3 regions of the Pseudomonas sp. GOM7 genome follow, and region 3 is predicted to be linked to each of the others. Evidence: riboswitches for the same ligand, from Rfam matches in the RefSeq annotation. Region 3 holds a riboswitch; each other region holds the start of a gene.
The links. A riboswitch is a leader RNA that binds a small molecule or an ion and turns the genes downstream of it on or off. The one in region 3 is predicted to bind cobalamin.
Positions count from the first base shown of each region.

Region 1: it holds a riboswitch for cobalamin, as region 3 does, so the genes downstream of both, cobO (cob(I)yrinic acid a,c-diamide adenosyltransferase) here and cobW (cobalamin biosynthesis protein CobW) in region 3, are expected to answer to the same signal.
Region 2: it holds a riboswitch for cobalamin, as region 3 does, so the genes downstream of both, OU800_RS03590 (TonB-dependent receptor domain-containing protein) here and cobW (cobalamin biosynthesis protein CobW) in region 3, are expected to answer to the same signal.

Region 1 covers NZ_CP113519.1:2,246,376-2,252,749, reverse strand. The annotation lists gene cobD (threonine-phosphate decarboxylase CobD) at 1-503, opposite strand, end outside; gene cbiB (adenosylcobinamide-phosphate synthase CbiB) at 496-1,404, opposite strand; gene bluB (5,6-dimethylbenzimidazole synthase) at 1,408-2,061, opposite strand; gene OU800_RS10270 (cobyrinate a,c-diamide synthase) at 2,058-3,350, opposite strand; gene cobO (cob(I)yrinic acid a,c-diamide adenosyltransferase) at 3,350-3,961, opposite strand; cobalamin riboswitch at 4,159-4,368, opposite strand; gene OU800_RS10260 (DUF799 domain-containing protein) at 4,404-5,075, opposite strand; gene OU800_RS10255 (DUF4810 domain-containing protein) at 5,072-5,392, opposite strand; gene OU800_RS10250 (CsgG/HfaB family protein) at 5,445-6,113, opposite strand.
Region 2 covers NZ_CP113519.1:779,295-785,668, reverse strand. The annotation lists gene OU800_RS03595 (methyl-accepting chemotaxis protein) at 1-2,093, shown strand, start outside; cobalamin riboswitch at 2,143-2,334, shown strand; gene OU800_RS03590 (TonB-dependent receptor domain-containing protein) at 2,421-4,274, shown strand; gene OU800_RS03585 (cobalamin-binding protein) at 5,295-6,089, opposite strand; gene OU800_RS03580 (MFS transporter) at 6,089-6,374, opposite strand, start outside.
Region 3 covers NZ_CP113519.1:5,397,082-5,403,455, reverse strand. The annotation lists gene glmS (glutamine--fructose-6-phosphate transaminase (isomerizing)) at 1-419, shown strand, start outside; gene OU800_RS23995 (hypothetical protein) at 416-646, shown strand; gene cobM (precorrin-4 C(11)-methyltransferase) at 869-1,624, opposite strand; gene OU800_RS23985 (hypothetical protein) at 1,653-2,198, opposite strand; gene OU800_RS23980 (cobalamin biosynthesis protein) at 2,201-2,635, opposite strand; cobalamin riboswitch at 2,722-2,916, shown strand; gene cobW (cobalamin biosynthesis protein CobW) at 3,012-4,058, shown strand; gene cobN (cobaltochelatase subunit CobN) at 4,160-6,374, shown strand, end outside.

The DNA.
Region 1 (6,374 bases), 2.3 Mb from region 3:
TCCATGAAGGCTTCATCCACCACCAGCCAACCGCCCCGTTCGGCCAGTTGGTCATGCCAGTCGAGCAGACGCAGGGACTCGACCAGGCGCCCGGTCGGGTTGTTCGGGTTGACCAGCAGCAGCACGTCGAGCTGCGGCAGCGCACGCGGCACGGCGCCTTCGCTGAGGGTCAACACGCGATGTCCCTCGTTGCGCCAGGCCGCCTCATGTTCGGCATAGGTCGGGGCGACAATGCCCACGTTGCAGGGCTTGCGCAGACGCGGCAGGGCCTGGATGGCGGCCTGCGAGCCGGCTACCGGCAGCAGGCTGGCGGCGCCGTAGTAATCGCGCGCCGCCGCCTCCAGGCCATCCTCGACTTCCGGCAGCCGTGCCCAGGCCTCGGCAGGCACCGTGGGCAGCGTCCAGCCATAGGGGGCGACGCCGGTGGACAGATCCAACCAATCCTCCAGGGCGATGCCGTAACGCTGCGCCGCGGCACGCAGCCGCCCTCCATGTTCAAGCAATCCAGACCTCCCAGAGCAGCAGACAGACCAGCCACAGCGCCACACCGCCGATCACCAGATTCATTGCCCGTTCGATATCCCGCGCTCGTGGCGCCGGACCTTCACCCAGTTGCGGACGCTGGTGCACCTCGCCGTGATATTCCGCCGCGCCGCCCAGGCTCACCCCCAGGCTGCCGGCACCCGCCGCCATGACCGGGCCGGCATTGGGGCTGTCCCACAACGGCGCCTGGCGCTGCCAGCAACGCAGGGCCAGGGCGGTTCGCCCGAGCAGTGCATAGGTCAGCGCCACCAGACGCGCCGGCAGATAATTGAGGGCATCGTCGATCTTCGCCGCGGCCCAGCCGAAGCGCTCGAAGCGCTCGTTGCGATAGCCCCACATGGCGTCCAGGGTATTGCTCAAGCGGTACAGCACCACCCCCGGTGCGCCAGCGGCGACGAACCAGAACAAGGCGGCGAACACCGCATCGGAGCCGTTTTCCAATACCGACTCGGTGCCGGCACGAGCCACGCCGGAGGCATCCAGCTCGGCAGTGTTGCGGCTGACCATCCAGCCGACACGCTCGCGCGCCAGCGGCAGATCGCCCAGGCGCAGCGCCTGGGCCACCGGCTGCGCGTGTTCGTACAGGCTGCGCAGCCCCAGGGCGAAGTACAGGGCGAGAATCTCCACCGCCCAGCTCAGCGAGCTGACCTGAGTCAGCAGCCAGGTCAGCAGGGTCAGCGGCAGCACGGCCAGGCACCAGGCGCTCACGCCATGGCTGCGCCAGCCGCCGCCAGCCGGGTTGAAGCGCTGCTCCAGGCGCTCGGCCAGACGCCCGAAGGCCACCAGCGGGTGGCCACGCCTGGGCTCACCCAGGGCGGCATCCAGGGCCACACCGGCACAGGTGATCAGCGCCAGACTCATCGCTCACTCACTCCGTACGCCCCAACGGTTCTCGAACAGCAAATCGGCCAGCGGCCTGGGCGTGGCCCAGCCCTCCTCTACCAGCATCGGTTTCTGGTAGAAGGCATGCACCGGCCCCAGGCAGAGCAAGGCCACCGGCTTGCTGCCAGGCGGCATGCCCAGCAGCGCGGCCAGTGCCTCGGGATCGAACAGCGACACCCAGCCCAGCCCCAGGCCTTCGGCGCGCGCCGCCAGCCACAGGTTCTGGATGGCGCAGGCCACCGAGGCCATGTCCATTTCCGGCAGGGTGCGCCGGCCGAAGACATGGGCTTCGCGACCATCCATCAGCGCCACGGCGAGCAGTTCGGCGCAGTCGCGAATGCCCTCGACCTTGAGCTGCATGAATTCGTCACTGCGCTCGCCCAGAGCCTCGGCGGTTTGCACCCGCTCGGCCTCCACCAGGGCATGGATCTCTTCACGCAGGTGGCGATCGCTGATGCGCATGAAGCGCCAGGGCTGCATCAGCCCCACACTGGGGGCGTGATGCGCGGCCTCCAGCAGGCGCGCCAGCACCTCGGCGGGCACCTGCCCTCCAGCGAAGTGGCGCATATCGCGGCGTTCGGCGATGGCGCGGTACACCGCCGCGCGTTCCTCGGGCGAGAAGGCCTGATCGGTCATGGCTGTAACAGCGCGGCGGCTGCCTCCGGGTTCGACGGTAGGTAGAAATGGATATAGCTGGCGGTCAGCCGCCCCAGGCGATACACCGCCTCAGCCACCGGCTTGCCATTCGGGCATCGGCCCAGGGCAAGGGGCGCCAGGGAACTTTCCAGCCGCGAATGATGATAGCTGTGCCCGCGCAGCTTGCCTTCCGGCAGCGTCACTTCCTGCAACGCCAGGGCGGTCAGCCGGGGCTGCAGCGCCGCGCTGCCGCTGAGCAGACCGAGCATCCGGCCGCTGGCGCCCTGCTTGTCGCGCAGTTCATCGAGCAGGTAGAGCATGCCGCCGCATTCCGCCAGCAATGGCTTACCGGCCTGGTGATGGGCGCGGATCGCCTCGGCCATGGCCTGGTTGCCTTCCAGCTCGGCCAGGTACAACTCGGGGTAGCCACCGGGCAGGTAGAGGCTGTCCACGGCCGGCAGCCCGCTGTCGGCCAGCGGCGAGAAGTAATGCAGTTCGGCGCCGAGGGCCTGCAGCAGATCGAGATTGGCCTGATAGAGGAAGGCGAAGGCGGCATCGCGCGCCACCCCGATCCGCACCCCGGCCAGCAGCGCGGCCGGCTCATCCAGGCGCGGCGCGGCAAAACGCACCGGAGCCGGCAGATCGACATCGGCGCTGGCCGCAAGGGCATCGGCGGCGGCGTCCAGGCGGGCATCCAGGTCGGCCAGCTCGGCCGCCTGCACCAACCCCAGGTGGCGGCTGGGCAGCTCCACCGCGGCGCTGCGTGGCAATGCACCGAACCAGCGGATGCTGGCAGGCAAGGCATCGCGCAGGATATCGCCATGGCGGCTGCTGGCCACCCGGTTGCCGAGCACCCCGGCAAAGGGCAGATCGGGCTGGAAGGTGGCCAGACCATGGGCCAGGGCGCCGAAGGTCTGAGCCATGGCCGCGCCGTCGATCACCCCCAGCACCGGCACGCCGAAGTGCCGCGCCAGGTCGGCCGCCGAGGGCTTGCCGTCGAACAGGCCCATCACGCCTTCGATGAGGATGAGGTCGGCCTCGCCGGCCGCCTGCCACAACAGGCGTCGGCTCTCCGCCTCACCGACCATGGCCAGGTCGAGCTGGTACACCGGCGCGCCGCTGGCGCGGGCGTGGATCATCGGGTCGAGAAAGTCCGGGCCGCACTTGAACACCCGCACCCGTCGCCCCTGGCGCCTGTGCAGGCGCGCCAGAGCGGCGGTCACGGTGGTCTTGCCCTGGCCGGACGCCGGCGCGGCGATCAACAGGGCCGGGCAGTGACGCGCACTCATCAGTATTCGATACCCTTCTGCGCCTTCACCCCAGCCTTGAACGCATGCTTGACCAGGCTCATGTCGGTCACCGTGTCGGCTGCCTCGATCATGCCCGGCAAGGCGCCGCGCCCGGTCACCACCACATGCTGCAACAGCGGCCGCGCCTCGATATCGGCCAGCACCGCGTCCAGTTCCAGGTAACCGTGTTTGAGGGCGATGTTCAGCTCGTCGAGCACCACCAGGCCGATGGCCTCATCGTTCAGTAGCTCACGGGCCACGGCCCAGGCCTGCTGCGCCTTGGCGATATCGCGCTGGCGATCCTGGGTTTCCCAGGTGAAGCCCTCGCCCATCACGTGGTAGCTGACCTCTTCGGGAAAACGCCGGAAGAAGGCCTCTTCGCCAGTGCTGGCCGCGCCCTTGATGAACTGCACCACGCCGACTTTGAGGCCATGGCCGAGGGCGCGCGCGACCATGCCGAAGGCACTGCTGCTCTTGCCCTTGCCGTTGCCGCTGTGCACCAGCAGCAGGCCGTATTCGTCCTGGGCCTGGGCGATCTTCTCGTCGATCAGGGCTTTCTTGCGCTGCATGCGCGCCTTGTGGCGGGCATCGCGTTCGGCCGACTCGCTCATGCTGTGCTCCTCGAGGTCAGGCGCCCGCCTCGCCCCAGCCGAACGAAGGGCGGCGCGGCGAGGAAAAGATCAGGAAAGCTGGCAAGGGCGAACACTCCATCACTGATCCGGGCATTTCATGGCTGGCAGCAGACGGAGGCAAAAGCACGAATGCCCCGCACAGGCAGGGGCACAAGCCGGTCAACGCCCTCCGCGATGCCGTGAAACTGCGACAGGCCGGTCTCCGGGCTCGTGAGCGAGGCCAATGGCTCGGCGCCGCGCCTTCCCGTGCCTAGCACAGTGGCCTGATGCGGCGTGCGACTCACCTACCGTTGCGGGGGCAGCGCCGGCTTGCGTACCGGCTTCCCTGTTTCACCCCGGCGCCATCATCGATGACGGCGCGGGGCACCTGAAGCAAGGCGCGCAGGTTAGAGGCAGCGCGCCCCGTGCGTCAACGCTCGGTTCAGTGCGCCGCATCCGGGCGCGCACGTGGCCCCGGCAGGATGCCGTTGTGCATGTTGCTGGAAAGCAGGCGGAAGCTGGTGATACCGGCGATTTCATGGCCGCGATCACTCAGGGTGTTGACCACCTGATCGATCAACGCCACCACCAGCATACCGACCAGGCCACCGCCGTTGTTCTGCTGCTGTTCGGCACTGCTGGCACGCGCAGTGCCTTCCCAGAGCAGCTTGCCGTTGCGCAGATCCACCAGCTTGGCCGTGGCGGTCACCGCCACCTCACTGGTGATGACCTTGTAGCTGCTGCCGTATTCGGTGACATCCAGATACAGCACACTGTCGGCGCCGAAGATCTCACGCAGCTTCTGCGGCGAGGCCTGGCGGATCTCCTCGGCATTCATCAGGCCGTTCTGCTTGAAGGTTTCGTCCACCACCGCCACCGGCATCACGTAGTAACCGGCTTCGCTCAGCGGCAGGGTAACCTGCGAATAGAAGCTGTAGGAGGCCTTGACGTCCGGCGACTGGTTCACCGGCGGCAGCACCAGGATCGACGCCGGCTTGCTCTCCAGGAAAGCGCTGTAGTCGTAGGCCTTGGGCGCCGCGCAGCCGCCGAGGATAGCCAGGCAGGCCAGCAGCGCGGCGGTTTTCAGAGCAGCGAGGGAAAAGATCGTCTTCATTGGTCGAATTTCCGCATCAGAAAGTCCATGTAAGTGGCGGACTCGGGGTACAGCGCCTTCTCGGTCTCGAACTCCTGGCGCACCTGGTCGAGCTTGCCGACATCGGCATAGAGCATGCCCAGATGGGCATGGAAGCCCGGCGGCAGTGTGCGGTCGGCAGCGCGCGCTTTTTGCACGCTGGCTTCCAGCGCGGCGATCTGCTCCTCGGTGCTGCTCTGGTTGTCGAAGCGTTGGTAGACCTGCTGCTGGTAACCATCCCAGTAATACAGGGGCTGCGGGCCACTGGCACAGCCACCCAGCACGCCGAGTACTAACATCCCGGAGAAAACGGCCAATCTGCGTGCGATTGTCATGCTTGCTAAGTTCCTTTTACTTGGTTGGATTCCATGCGCCGGTGTCGACGCCATTGACCAGTTTGTTCACCGCCTCGCGGATGGCCAGGTCGAGCACCTTGCCATTGAGGGTGGAGTCGTAGCTGGCGGTACCGCCGAAACCGACGATCTCGCGGTTGGACAGGCTGTATTCACCCGCGCCCTGGGAGGAGAACACCACTTCGGAGGTCTTCACGTCGACGATGTTGAGGTTGACCTTGGCGTAGGCGATCTGCTGCTTGCCACGGCCGAGAATGCCGAACAACTGGTGATCGCCGACTTCCTTGCGGCCGAACTCGGTGACATCACCGGTGACCACGTAGTTGGCGCCACGTACCTGCTGCGCCTGCTTGGAAAAACCGGATTCCTGCTGCAGCTCGGCCAGGTTGTCGCGGTCGAGCACATTGAAGCGGTTGGACTGTTGCAGGTGAGTGATCAGGATGGTCTTGGCCTGCCCACCGAGACGGTCGACGCTGTCAGTGAAGATACCGCGCATGTAGCTGGAGCGATTGTCGAACTTGCCGACGGAAATCGGGCTGCGAGGCCCGGCGTAGGACACCTGGGCGGTATTCACCTTGGCGACCTCCAGGGTACGCGACTGCTCCGTGGCGCAACCGCCGAGCAACATCAGCAGCGCCGCAAAGCTGCCGATAAGGGGCTTGTTCATACGAACCTCATGCAAAGAAAAACGGCCTTTTCGGCGAATGCCGACTGACCAGGGCTGGCGAAGGGAAAAGGGTTGAGAGTGTGTTGGAACGAGGGCATGCAACATCGAGTCTTCCATGGCTGGGGGCTTACGACGAAACCCAGGGGAGTGCATCCTGCAAGCGCAGCGATTCTAAACAGGCGGCAGGCACTTTGCCAGCATCTCATATGACGCAGTTCACGAAATCGATCAGATGCCCGCGATGGCCTGCCCGGCCAGGCC
Region 2 (6,374 bases), 810 kb from region 3:
CCCGAGTCGATCTGCTGACCAATTGGGCCAGCCAGCACTGGCAGGCACTGGAACTCATCGCCGCCGGCCTGCAGCAGGCCTGGCCACTCTCCAGCAACACCGATCTGAAACGTCTGCACCAGCATCTGCCGGAAGTCTCCGAGCTGTTCGTGGTCGATGCCAGCGGCCTGATCATCGCCTCCACCCATGCCCCTCGAATCGGCCAGCGTCACGATGCCAAGGCCCTGGCAGCAGGCCTGGCCGGGCAGTTCCTGCATGGCCCCTATGTCGACCCGCTGACCCTGCAACTGGGGGCCACCACCTCGAAGTTCCACGATGCCGTGACCCTGATGTTCCATCAGCCTCTGCACCAGGCCGGCAAGGCGCTCGGCTGCCTGTGCGCGCGCATCCCCAACGACGTGCTCAGCGATCTGATCCAGCGCGAGGCCGGTCACGTCTACCGCGACTCCGGCGATAACTACCTGTTCATGGTCAAAAGTGTGCACGATCCGCAGATCGTGCCAGGCACCGCCCTGTCCCGCTCGCGCTTCGAGGACGACACCTTCACCGGCGGCGACAACCTGAAACAGGGCGTGAAAACCCCCTTCGGCACCGTTAAGGTGCAGCATCACACCGAGTTCGAGCTGCGCTTCACCGACCCTTCCAGCGGCCAGTTGCATCCAGGGGTGCGGGAAACCATCCGCAAGGGGCACAACCTGTTCGCCCTGTACCCGGGCTACCCGGACTATCGCTACGTGCCGGTGATCGGTGCCGGCCTGACCTTGCAGATGCCCGGCTCCCCGGACACCTGGGGGCTGATGTGCGAAGGCGACCTGGAAGAGGTCTACCGCCAGCGCAGTCTCGGTTACAGGCTGACCAGCCACCTGCTGTTCGGCCTGCTGGCATTGGGCCTGCTGAACTGGCAATTACCACGCCTGCTGCCAACCCATGCCAACGCGCTGAGCATCACTGCCAGCGCCCTGCTGCTGCTCGTTTACTGGGCCTTCAGCCTGCGCCCACGCATACGCCAGCTCCAGGCGCTATCGGACTTCTTCCTGGAAACCGCCGAGTGCGGGGCGCCGCTGAGCAACCGCCTGCAACTGCAGCGTTTCAGCAGTGACGAGGCTGGCGCGCTGGCCGGCTGGGTCAATAGTTTCGTCGACAAGATGGACAACACCATGCAGGGCATTCTCAGCGCCGGGGCGGCCCTGCAGCAGAGTTCCAGCGACCTCAGCCGCATTTCCAGCAGTGCCAGCCAGTGTGCTGGCGAGGGACAGACGGCGGCGGTATCCACGGCCCGCGCGATGGTGGAGGTCAACCACAGCATCGGCGAAGCCACCGCCTACATAGTCGACAGCGAACGCGCCTCGCAACAGGCCCTGGCCATGACCCGCCAGGGCAGCGTGGCGGTCAAGCACAACGCCGAGGAAGTCAGCCAGTTGGCCGAGCGCATCAAGCAGTCCAGCCAGACCCTGCAAGCCCTGAACCAGCAGACCGAGGCCATCCAGCACATCAGCGAGGCCATTCACGCCATCGCCGACCAGACCAACCTGCTAGCGCTCAACGCCGCCATCGAGGCGGCACGCGCAGGCGACAGCGGACGCGGCTTCGCTGTGGTCGCCGATGAGGTGCGCAACCTGGCCAGGCGCACCTCGCAAGCGACCGAGGAGATCACCACCACATTGGCCAGCGTGCGCCAGCAGACGTTGGAGAGCATGCACAGCATGCACAGTTGCCAGGAAGCGGCGCAGCGCAGTGTGGCCCGCTCGGATGAGGCCACAGCAGCCCTGCAACGCATCCAGCATGACGTGGAGGCCATGCAAGACCGCCTCGCCAAGCTCAGCCAGAGCATGCAATCGCAACTGACCCAGGTGCATGCGGTCAACGAACAGGCCCAGGCCATCACTGGTGCCGCCGAGCGCAGTAGCCAGAGTGCCGAGGAGATCCTCCAGGCCGCTCAGGCACTGGCGCAACTGGTGCTGGATCTGCACAGGACGGCCAGTCGCCTCAGCCAGCAGGAGCCCACGACGAAGCCACGCGAGCTGCGCCACGAAAAGCAAGCGATGCCGCCCACGCCGACAAACCGCCCAAGCATGAACCCCGCTCATCGCTGAGTGAGCGGAGCTTGCTTGTCATTCCCACGGGCGCGCACTAAGGTGCGCGCACTTCATGTTCCGCCAGGGTGCGCTGCGCAAGCGGCGTTAAACGGGAAGTCGGTGCAATCCCGACGCTGCCCCCGCAACGGTAATCGACGGTAGCCGCAAGGCTGCAACGGCATCCAACAGCCACTGGGGCATCCTGGGAAGGCGGATGCCGGTCGAGAGCCCGGAGACCGGCCCTGACGGTGTGACTGCTGTTGCGGAGGGCGACAGGGTCGAGCGCCGCCCTGTCCGCGCTTGCGCCTGCCCCCTCGAACGTCTGCCGACCTTTGAGGAAAAACCATGAAACTGTCCCGCCTGGCCCTGGCCATCGCCCTTGTGCCCACGCTGTCACAGGCCGCCGAACCCTATGTGACCGAGCCGCTGGTGGTCACCTCCGGCCGCCAGGCCGAACCCCAGGCCCAGGCGACGGCGGCCACCAGCGTGTTCACGCGTGAGGATATCGAGCGTTTGCAGGCGCGCAGCGTGCCGCAGTTGCTCAGCCGCGTGCCCGGCGTGCAGGTTGGTAGCTCCGGCGGGGTGATTTCCTACTCCGTGCGCGGCACCAGTACCGCACAGACCCTGGTGCTGATCGACGGCCAACGCGTTGCCTCCGCTAGCAGTGGCATCGCCCGCCTGGACTACCTGAACATCGATAACGTGGAGCGCTTGGAAGTGACGCGCGGGCCGCGCTCATCCCTGTATGGCGCCGACGCCATTGGCGGGGTGATCCAGATTTTCACCCGCCGTGGCGAGGCAGGCCTGCAGCCACAGGTGCGCCTGGCGCTCGGCAGCCATCGTACCTTCCAGCGCAGCGTGACGCTGGCAGGCGGCGACGCGCGCACCACCTTCAACCTCGGTGGCAGCCTGGACGAAAGCCACGGCTGGGATCGCACCAGCGACGACGTCGGCGCCGACAGCGACCATGACGGCCTGCGCAACAAGGCCGTACATCTGAATCTGGATCATCGCTTCAGCGACGCCTGGCAAGCCGGGCTGAACCTGAACGACCAACGCGGCGACAGTGAATACGACGACGCTTACAGCTTCGCCCCCGGCCAGCCCCACGACGAGTTCCGCCTGAGCAGTTACAGCGGCTATCTGGATGGCCAGCTCAGCGATAGCTGGAACAGCCGTCTCGAACTGGGCCGCAGCTTCGACCGCAACAAGGCGCTGGGCGCGGCGGATAGCTGGAACAATGGCACGCTGGAAACCACACGCCACTCGGCGAGCTGGATCAATCGCCTGCAACTGGACGCCGCCAACCAACTGACCCTGGGCAGCGACTGGTACGAGGATCGGGTCGATGGCAGCACGGCATTTGCCGAAGACCAACGCGACAATCATGCCCTCTTCGCCCAGCACAGCTTCAAGGGCGAGCACTTCGGCACCGAACTGGGCCTGCGCCACGACGACAACCAGCGCTACGGCAGCCAGAATAGCTGGAATGCCGCGCTCAGCCTGCCCGTTGGCGACAGGCAGAGCTGGATCCTCAGCTATGCCGAGGGTTTTCGCGCGCCCACTTTCAGCGACCTCTACTACCCAGGTGCCGGCAACCCGAACCTGCAAGCGGAGACCTCGAAAACCTATGAGCTGCAATGGCGCGCCGACGCCTCCGGCACGCAGTTGAGCACGTCCCTGTATCGCACCGACATCGACGACATGATCGCCTGGGACAGCAACGCCAACCAGCCAGAGAACATCGCCAGGGCGCGCATCGATGGCTTCGAGGCCAGCGTTGCCCGCAACCTGCTGGGCTGGCGCGCCAACCTCGGCCTGAGCCTGATCGACCCGCGCGACCGCAGCAACGGCCATACCCTTGCCTACCGCGCACGGCGTACCCTGAGCCTGGATCTCGACCGGCAGTTCGGTGCTTTCACCGTAGGCGGCTCCTGGCGCGCGGTGAGCCAACGCTACGATGACGCCGCCAATACCCGCCAACTCTCCGGCTATGGCGTACTCGACCTGCGCAGCAGTTGGCAGAGCACGCCCGAACTGCGCTGGGATCTGAAGCTGGACAATGTGTTGGATCGTCGCTACGCCCTGAGCAACTACATGCGACCGACCAGCGCGCTGGACTTCGTGGGCGAGCCACGCCCCTACCGAGATGCCGGCCGCACCGCGCTGCTGGCGGTGACCTGGACGCCAGCGCTGTAGATTCGATGTGGATGGGGTTAGTTGCAGTTTTGGAGTGGACTGCTTGTTTGATACCGGACTGGCAAGTTTGTGTGATCTTGTTGGCTTGCGTTGGTGTTCTGGACTCCGCTTCGGGTGTTTTCAGATATCCCGGGTTTCGCCCCCTCGGGCGACTCACTTTTCTTTGAACTGCGCAAAGAAAAGTAAGCAAAAGAAACGCACCCCCGCCATCTGGGTCTCGCTGCGCTCGACTTCCCTCACTCCGGCATCGCTCCGGGGTCGGCGTACATGGGCCGTCCCTGGCCCATTACGCGGGGCCGCCATCGGTATCTCGCAGCATCCATGCCGCTCGCCCCCTACGTTCGGCCTCCTGAAGGGGGAGTTAGCGCGCCTGAACGTACACTGGCTCCGGGCATGCCCGGCGTGTTCTGGTAACAGCGAAGTCACGACGTGGCCGTCGGTTAAACCAAAACTTTCATTCGCGTGATTTCATCCGCATGGATAGCTTGCCGGCTTTCAGCCGGCATTCGGGTCAGCCCTAAGGCTGACCTCATGCTCAAGCACTCAGAGCCCTTGGGAATAACCGCACGTTCAGGCGCGTGCAGAGCCCGCCCAGGAGGGCGAACGGAATCGCCGTGGAAGAGGTTGAGCGGCATGGATGTCGCGACGACTGCATGGATGCAGGAGGTAGAGCGACGCAGGATGCCAAAGCCGAGAGCCGCGATGGGCCAAGGATGGCCCACCGCGGCGGGCCTCTGGAGCGGTGATGGAGTGAGCGAACCCTCGCGCAGCAGGGCGGGGGCGCCTAGCTCGGATGATCGGGCGGAGGGTTTTGGTTACTTTTGCTCGTCAAAAGTGACTCGCCCGGGAGGGCGAAACCAGAAACATCAACAAAAACGCGGCAATTCGGAACAGGCACAAGAACAACCAACACCGTATTACCAAGCCAGCCCCTGCAAAGAACTACTGCCCAACGCAACTCCACCAGGACGACACCATGGGCGAGGCTCCAGGCACGAGCCGTCGCTGGCCTGAACAAACTCAACGCGCCACAGCAAGCCGCTCACACAACGCCTCGATAGCCCCGAGCATCTGCCCGCTCGGCCGCTCCAGTCCCTTGTCCGGCACCGTCCAGACCTGCCCCAGACGCACGGCATGGATCTGCGGCCAGGCCTGCCAGGTACTCAGCTCGGCGTCGCTGCCGCCAAGGATCACATCGGGATCTCGCGCCAGCACCGCCTCCACACTGACTTGCGGCGCCGGCTGCGGCAGATCGTCGAACAGGTTGCGCGCACCGCACACCGCCAATGCCTCACCGATCAACTGGTTGCCGCCAATGGTGTACAGCGGCTGGTGCCAAACCTGATAGAACACACCGAGCGGACGCTCGCGTCGATAACGTGCACGCAGTTCGGCCAGTCCTTGACGCAACGTGGTGGCCAGTCGCTCGCCCTGCTCGGGGCGGCCGATGCGCTCGGCGATGGTGGTGAAGGCACGGCTCAGTTGCGCCAGCGTTCGCGGCTCGACCGTCAGAAGCGGAATGCCGAAGTCCTGCAGCTGCGCCTGCTGCGCGGGCGGCACGCTCCCCGGTGCAATCAGGATCAGGTCGGGAGCAAGCTGCAGCAGGCGCTCGAACTCGAGCTGACCGTAACGGCCAACCCTTGGCAGATGCTTCAGCGCAGCCGGTTGGTCATCGCCCTCGAGCACACCGACCAGCCGATCGGCGGCATCCAGCTCCAGCATGATTTCGCTGAGCGAGGGCGCCAGGCTGATCACCCGCTCGGCGGCTTGCAACGGCAGCGCCAGCAGGCACAGAACCAGCAGCAGCGTGCGCATCAGCCCAGTTGGCGGGGAATACGATAAAGCAGGTGGATGACGACGCTGGAGAAAGTCAGCAGCACCAGCGGCACCGCTTCCAGCCCCGCCAGCACCGCCAGGGCAGCGATCCAGGCCGGCAGGGCCGCACCCAGCAGGGCACGCAGGCGCACCCGGTCAAGCTCCAGCCAGGCGGCCGGCTCTTCGGGACTGTCCAGGGCCTTGTCAGTGCCGATCAGGGCCTGCTTGTAGGCCTTGAACAGCGGCAGGCTGACGAACATCGAGGCGATGCCGGCGATGAACAGC
Region 3 (6,374 bases):
TTGGCCGTGGCGCGCAGTACCCGGTGGCCATGGAAGGGGCGCTCAAGCTCAAGGAAATCTCCTACATCCACGCCGAGGCCTACCCGGCCGGTGAGCTCAAGCACGGCCCGCTGGCCCTGGTGGATGCCGATATGCCGGTGGTCACCGTGGCGCCGAACAACGAGCTGCTGGAAAAGCTCAAGTCCAACCTGCAGGAAGTGCGGGCCCGTGGCGGCGAGCTGATCGTCTTCGCCGACCAGCAGGCCGGTATGAGCAACGGCGAGGGCACCCATGTGGTGGCCATGCCGCATATCCACGACTTGCTCGCGCCGATCCTCTACACCGTGCCGCTGCAATTGCTGTCGTACTACGTCGCGGTGCTCAAGGGCACCGACGTCGACCAGCCGCGCAACCTGGCCAAGAGTGTGACTGTCGAGTGAAGCGCGAAGACGTAATCAAGCGGTTGGCCGATGGCGTGGTGTTCCACACCCAGGTCATGGTCAACCCGGCCAATATCAGCGAATGGATCGTGTTCTTCAACAAGGATGCCGGGCGCAGTTTCTTTCTTGTGGATGATGCCGAGCAGGTGCAGACCTTCACCAGTCTGGATGCGTTGATGGTCGAGCTGCGCGGCTTGGGTATCAAGCGGGTGGAAGTACAGCTCTGAGCAGTTGCTCACAGTTGGCGTGGATCAAGCTGTGGATATCATCGTGACAGTTGGCTGAAGCCCTTGCAAATAGGGCTTTACAGCCAGTTGTACAGAAAGTGATCGCCGGCTTGTCCAATATCCACAGGGTTCTTGGATAAGTCGCTTCCTATCCTGTTGATAAAGTTCTGAAAGCCTTGCCATTAAAGGTTTTCAGCGCTTTGTGCGGTTTCTCGCCAAGGTTCAATCAGTGCCGGGACGGTAGAGGTGCCGATGCGCTGCGTCATACAGTGCAGATTCCGCGAAGGCACCTGGATCCAGCACGCGCCCGACCAGGATCAACGCCGTGCGGCGAAAGTCCTTGGCGGCGACCTTTTCCTCGATATCGGCGAGTGTGCCCAACACCCAGTCCTGATCCGGCCAGCTCGCCCTGTGGATAACCGCGATGGGGCAGTCGGCGCCATAGTGCGGCAGCAGTTCGTCGACTATGGCCGGCAGATGGCGCACCCCCAGGTGGATGGCCAGGGTCGCGCGGTGCTGGGCCAGATCCTGCAATTGCTCGCCCTGGGGCATGGGCGAGGTGGTGCCGTAGCGGGTGAGGATCACGGTCTGGGCGATGCCGGGCAGGGTCAGCTCTGATTCCAGCAGCGCCGCACAGGCGGCGGTGGCGGTGACGCCGGGGATGATCTCGAAGGGAATACCCAGCGCACGCAGTTCGCGAATCTGCTCGCCTATGGCGCCGTACAGCGACGGGTCGCCGGAGTGCACGCGGGCGACGTCCTGGCCGCGCTTATGGGCCTCATGCAGTAGTGTGATGATCTCGCCCAGATTCAGTTCGGCGGTGTTCACCACCTGTTCGGCGCTGTGGCCCTGTAACACGGCTTCGGGAACCAGCGACCCTGCATAGAGGATGACTGGGCATTTGTGGATAAGCCGCTGGCCCTTGACGGTGATCAGCTCGGGGTCGCCGGGGCCGGCGCCGATAAAGTAGACGGTCATGTATTGTGCTCAAGGAGTTCATGGCTTTTCACGGTTGGCGCATCAGAATTTTGGCAGTGATGATGGCTGGCTCGTTTTCGTAGCCGCGCTTAGCGAGATCGATCACTTTGTTACGGATGTCCTCCGGTGACCAGAACAGCCAGCCGTTGCGGGAAAACAGTTCTTTGATTTCGGAGTTCTTCGACTGATAGACCTTGCCGGCAGCAAGCCCTAAAACGATCTCGGTGCTGGCATTACCCATTCCGCAGTCAATCAGGTCTTGCTTGAGTCGTTGAAAAACGATCTTTCTGTAATTCTCGCAGGTAAATAACTTGTATTTGCCCTCAGGAACATCATGGCTTTCGCTGAGGCATGAGAGCCTGACGCCGGGCGAGTCCAGAAAGGACTTTGCTTCAAAGGCCAGCAACCTGTTTTCGTTTGGCTTGTAAGCCAGTAGATCGATTTCGGGGCGAGGGATAGAGTGTTTGCCAACTTCCCTTTTCTCTTCCTTGGTGAGATTGACCTTGAAGGATTGGCGCACCCAATATCCTTCGCCCTCAAGCAAGGTCTTGATCACGTTCTCGAAGTAGTCCACAGCTAGATGCTCGTATCGGTGAAGGTGGCCAGCGCACAGGTGGCGCTGGCGCTGCGGGTTTTCTCGCCGAGCTGGCAGGGCGATATGCCCATGCGCGCTGCCAACGCCAGTGCGCAGGGCTCGGCTACGGCTGGGCTGCCAGTGGTGGCTTGGCTGAGGGGGTTGCCGCCTGTCTTTGCCAGGTAGGCGCTTAGTTGCTCGGGCGAGAAGAAAGACAGCTCAAGTCCCAGGTGTTCAGCCAGGGCGTGCAGGCCGGCTTCGTCGCGCTTGTGGGCGATGCTGGCCAGGCCCGCCAGGTTGTCCGCCGTCAGTCCATGCCGAGCCAGGCTGTGGATAAGCAGGTCGAGTAGCTCGTCCAGGCTACAGCCACGGCGACACCCCAATCCAGCGACGACCTGTATCGGTGAGGTGGATGAGCGATCAGCGGTTGGCAACATGAGCGGCATTTGGTTTGAGCGGTGGCGTAGCTCATCATGGCACCTGCGGATGGTCAACCGCGATTGACCGGCCGTCGCGGCCTGCGTAGCCTTCTTGTTTTCGAGGTTCTTCCCGGCCAGCGGTCGGGGAGCTAAGAGGGAGCAGGGTCGATGCCCTGGCTGCCCCCGCAACTGTGAACGGTTATGCCCTTCGTTAGACCACTGCCAACCGGCGGGAAGGTGAAGGGATGCGCGCCGCGCAAGCCGTGAGCCAGGAGACCTGCCTCGACTGACCAGCCATCTGCTCGGACGGGGTGATCCGATGCGGCCAGCACGCTCCTGCGTGCCCGCCTGCGCGTACCCGTCCGCCGAACTTATCGACGCCACGGGATCCTTCATGAAAACCCTCGCCAAACTGCCCGTCACCATCGTCACCGGATTTCTCGGTGCCGGTAAGACCACCCTGCTGCGCCACCTGCTGGCCAATGCCGGCGGCCGCCGCATCGCGGTTATCGTCAATGAGTTCGGCGAGCTGGGCATCGATGGCGAGATCCTCAAGCAGTGCTCCATCGGCTGCAGCGAGGAAGAGGCCAACGGCCGCGTCTTCGAGCTGGCCAACGGTTGCCTGTGCTGCACCGTGCAGGAAGAGTTCTTCCCGGTGATGCGCGAGCTGGTGGCGCGCCGTGGCGACCTCGACCATATCCTCATCGAGACTAGCGGCCTGGCCCTGCCAAAACCGCTGGTGCAGGCCTTCAACTGGCCGGAAATCCGCAATGCTTGCACGGTCGATGCGGTGATCACCGTGGTCGACAGCCCGGCCGTTGCCGCCGGTACCTTCGCTGCCTTCCCCGATCAGGTGGACGAGCAGCGCAAGCTCGACCCCAACCTCGACCATGAGTCGCCGCTGCACGAACTGTTCGCCGACCAACTGGCCAGCGCCGACCTGGTGATTCTCAACAAGGCCGATCTGATCGATGCCGAGGCACTGGCTGCCGTGCGCGCCGAGGTGGCCGAGGAGCTGCCGCCAGCGGTGAAGGTGATCGAGGCGCATGGTGGTGATCTGCCGATCAGCGTGCTGCTGGGCCTGAACAGCGAAACCGAGCTGCATATCGACAACCGCCGCACCCACCACGACGATGAAGACGAAGACCACGATCATGAGGAATTCGACTCGTTCCACGTGGAACTACCGGAAGCCGAGGAGGCACGCCTGTTGGCTGCGCTGAAGGACGCAGTGGCGAAATACGGCATTCTGCGGGTGAAAGGCTTCGCAGCGATCCCCGGCAAACCCATGCGCCTGCTGGTGCAGGGTGTCGGTCAGCGCTTCGACCGCCATTTCGACCGTGCCTGGCAGGCCGACGAGCCACGCTTGAGCCGCCTGGTGGTGATCGGCCAGCAGCTCGACCGCGCGGCCATCGAGGCCGAGCTGAAGGCGGCGGTTTGATGAAGCGGCAAGTGGCGAGCTGCAAGCCGCAAGTAAGCACTACTGCGTGCAGCGTTTGCTTCCACTTGCAGCTTGCGGCTTGCAGCTTGCGGCTCGCTTAAATGCACCTCCTGCGCACCCAGCCCGGCGCCCAGTTGCCGGCCGACAGCATCGCCGACCTCGGCCAGACCCCGGCCGAACTGGTGATCCTGTGCACAGGAGATTCGCACCTGTCGCTGTTGGCCGAAGCCGCCCGGCAACTGCCGGACGACTACCCCAGTCTGCGCCTGGCCAGCCCGGCGCAACTGAGCAACAACGCCTCGGTGGACTACTACGTCGAACAGGTGCTGCAGCATGCCAGGGTCATCCTGATCTCGGTGCATGGCGGGGTGAGCTATTGGCGCTATGGCGTCGAGCGCCTGGTGGAGCTGGGGGGGCGGGGCGCCACGGTGATCATGGTGCCGGGCGACGACAAGCCCGACCCGGAGCTGAATGCCCTCGGCAACGTTGCTGAAGAAGACAGCCAGCGCCTCTGGCAGTACCTGCGCCAGGGCGGCTTGGACAATGCCCGCCAGCTATTTCGCTGCATCGGCAGCCGTTGGCTGGGCCGCGATGACCCTTGGCAGGAGCCGCAGCCGTTGCCACGTGTCGGTCTTTATCACCCCCAGCGTAGCCTGGCGGCGCTGGCTGACTGGCAGGCGCAGTGGCAGCCGGCTGCGCCTGTTGTGGCGCTGCTGTTCTACCGCAACCATGTGCAGTCGGCGAACACCGCCTTCGTCGAGACCTTCTGCGAGCACCTGCTTGGTCAGGGCCTCAACCCGCTGCCGATTGCCGTGGCTAGCCTCAAGGAGCCGGCCTGCCTGGATCAGGTACAAGCCTGGCTGGACGAAACCTGCGCCGCACTGATCATCAACACCACCGGCTTCGCACTGTCCAACCCCGAGGCGCCGCAGGCGCGGGTGTTCCGCCGTGATATCCCGGTACTGCAGGCCATCTGCTCGCTGGACAACCAGGCGCAATGGCAGACCAGCGCCCAGGGCCTGGGCTCGCGCGATCTGGCCATGCACGTGGTATTGCCCGAATTGGATGGCCGGCTGATCGGCACTGCCATCAGCTTCAAGGGGCTGGCCTGGCGCAGCGAACGCAGCCAGTGCGACGTGGTGTGCTATCAGGCGCATGAGTCGGGTATGGCCTACGTCGCCGAACTGGCGCATAATTGGTGCCAGTTGGCGATCAAAAGCAACGATCAGAAGCGAATAGGCTTGATCCTGGCCAACTACCCGACCCGCGATGGCCGCATCGGCAACGGCGTCGGCTTGGATACGCCGGCTGCTGCGCTGAATATCCTCCGCGCCCTGCAGGCTCAGGGGTACCCTGTGGATAACTTGCCAGACGGCGGCACCGCACTTGTCCACAGCCTGCTCGGTGGCGTCACCAACGATCTCGACGGCCTGGATTCACGTCCCTGTGCGCAAAGCCTGGCACTGGACGACTACCTGGCGTTTTTCCACAGCCTGCCGCCGGCCAATCAGCAGGCCGTGCGCGAGCGCTGGGGCGAGCCGCAGAACGATCCCATGTTCCGCAGCGGGCGGATGATGGTTGCCGGCCTACGTTTCGGCCTGACCTTCGTTGGTATCCAACCTGCACGTGGCTACCAGCTCGACCCTGCGGCGGTGTATCACGACCCGGATCTGGTGCCGCCGCACGGCTATATCGCCTTCTATGCCTGGCTGCGCACGGCCTTCGCCGCCGATGCGCTGATCCACGTCGGCAAGCACGGCAACCTGGAATGGCTGCCGGGCAAGAGCGTCGGCCTCTCCGAAGGCTGCTGGCCGCAGGCGCTGATCGGCCCGCTGCCCAACGTCTATCCCTTTATCGTCAACGATCCGGGCGAGGGCGCGCAGGCCAAGCGCCGCACCCAGGCGGTGATCATCGACCACCTGATGCCGCCTTTGACCCGTGCCGAGAGCTACGGCCCGTTGCGCGATCTGGAGCGCCTGGCCGACGAGTATTACGACGCCAGCCAGCTCGACCAGCGCCGCGCCGTGGAGCTGCGCGGCGAGATTCTGGCCAAGGTGCGCGAGGCCAGCCTCGACCGCGAACTGGGCCTGCAACTCAACGATGACGGCGATAGCTGGCTGCCGCAGCTCGACGCCTACCTCTGTGACCTCAAGGAATCGCAGATCCGCGATGGCCTGCACGTATTCGGCGAGTCGCCGGCCGGGCAACTGCGCCGTGACACCCTGCTGGCGCTGCTGCGCATCCCCCGTGGCGATGGCCAGGGCGCCAATGCCAGCCTGCTGCGCGCGCTGGCCCGTGGCCTGGAACTGGGCCTAG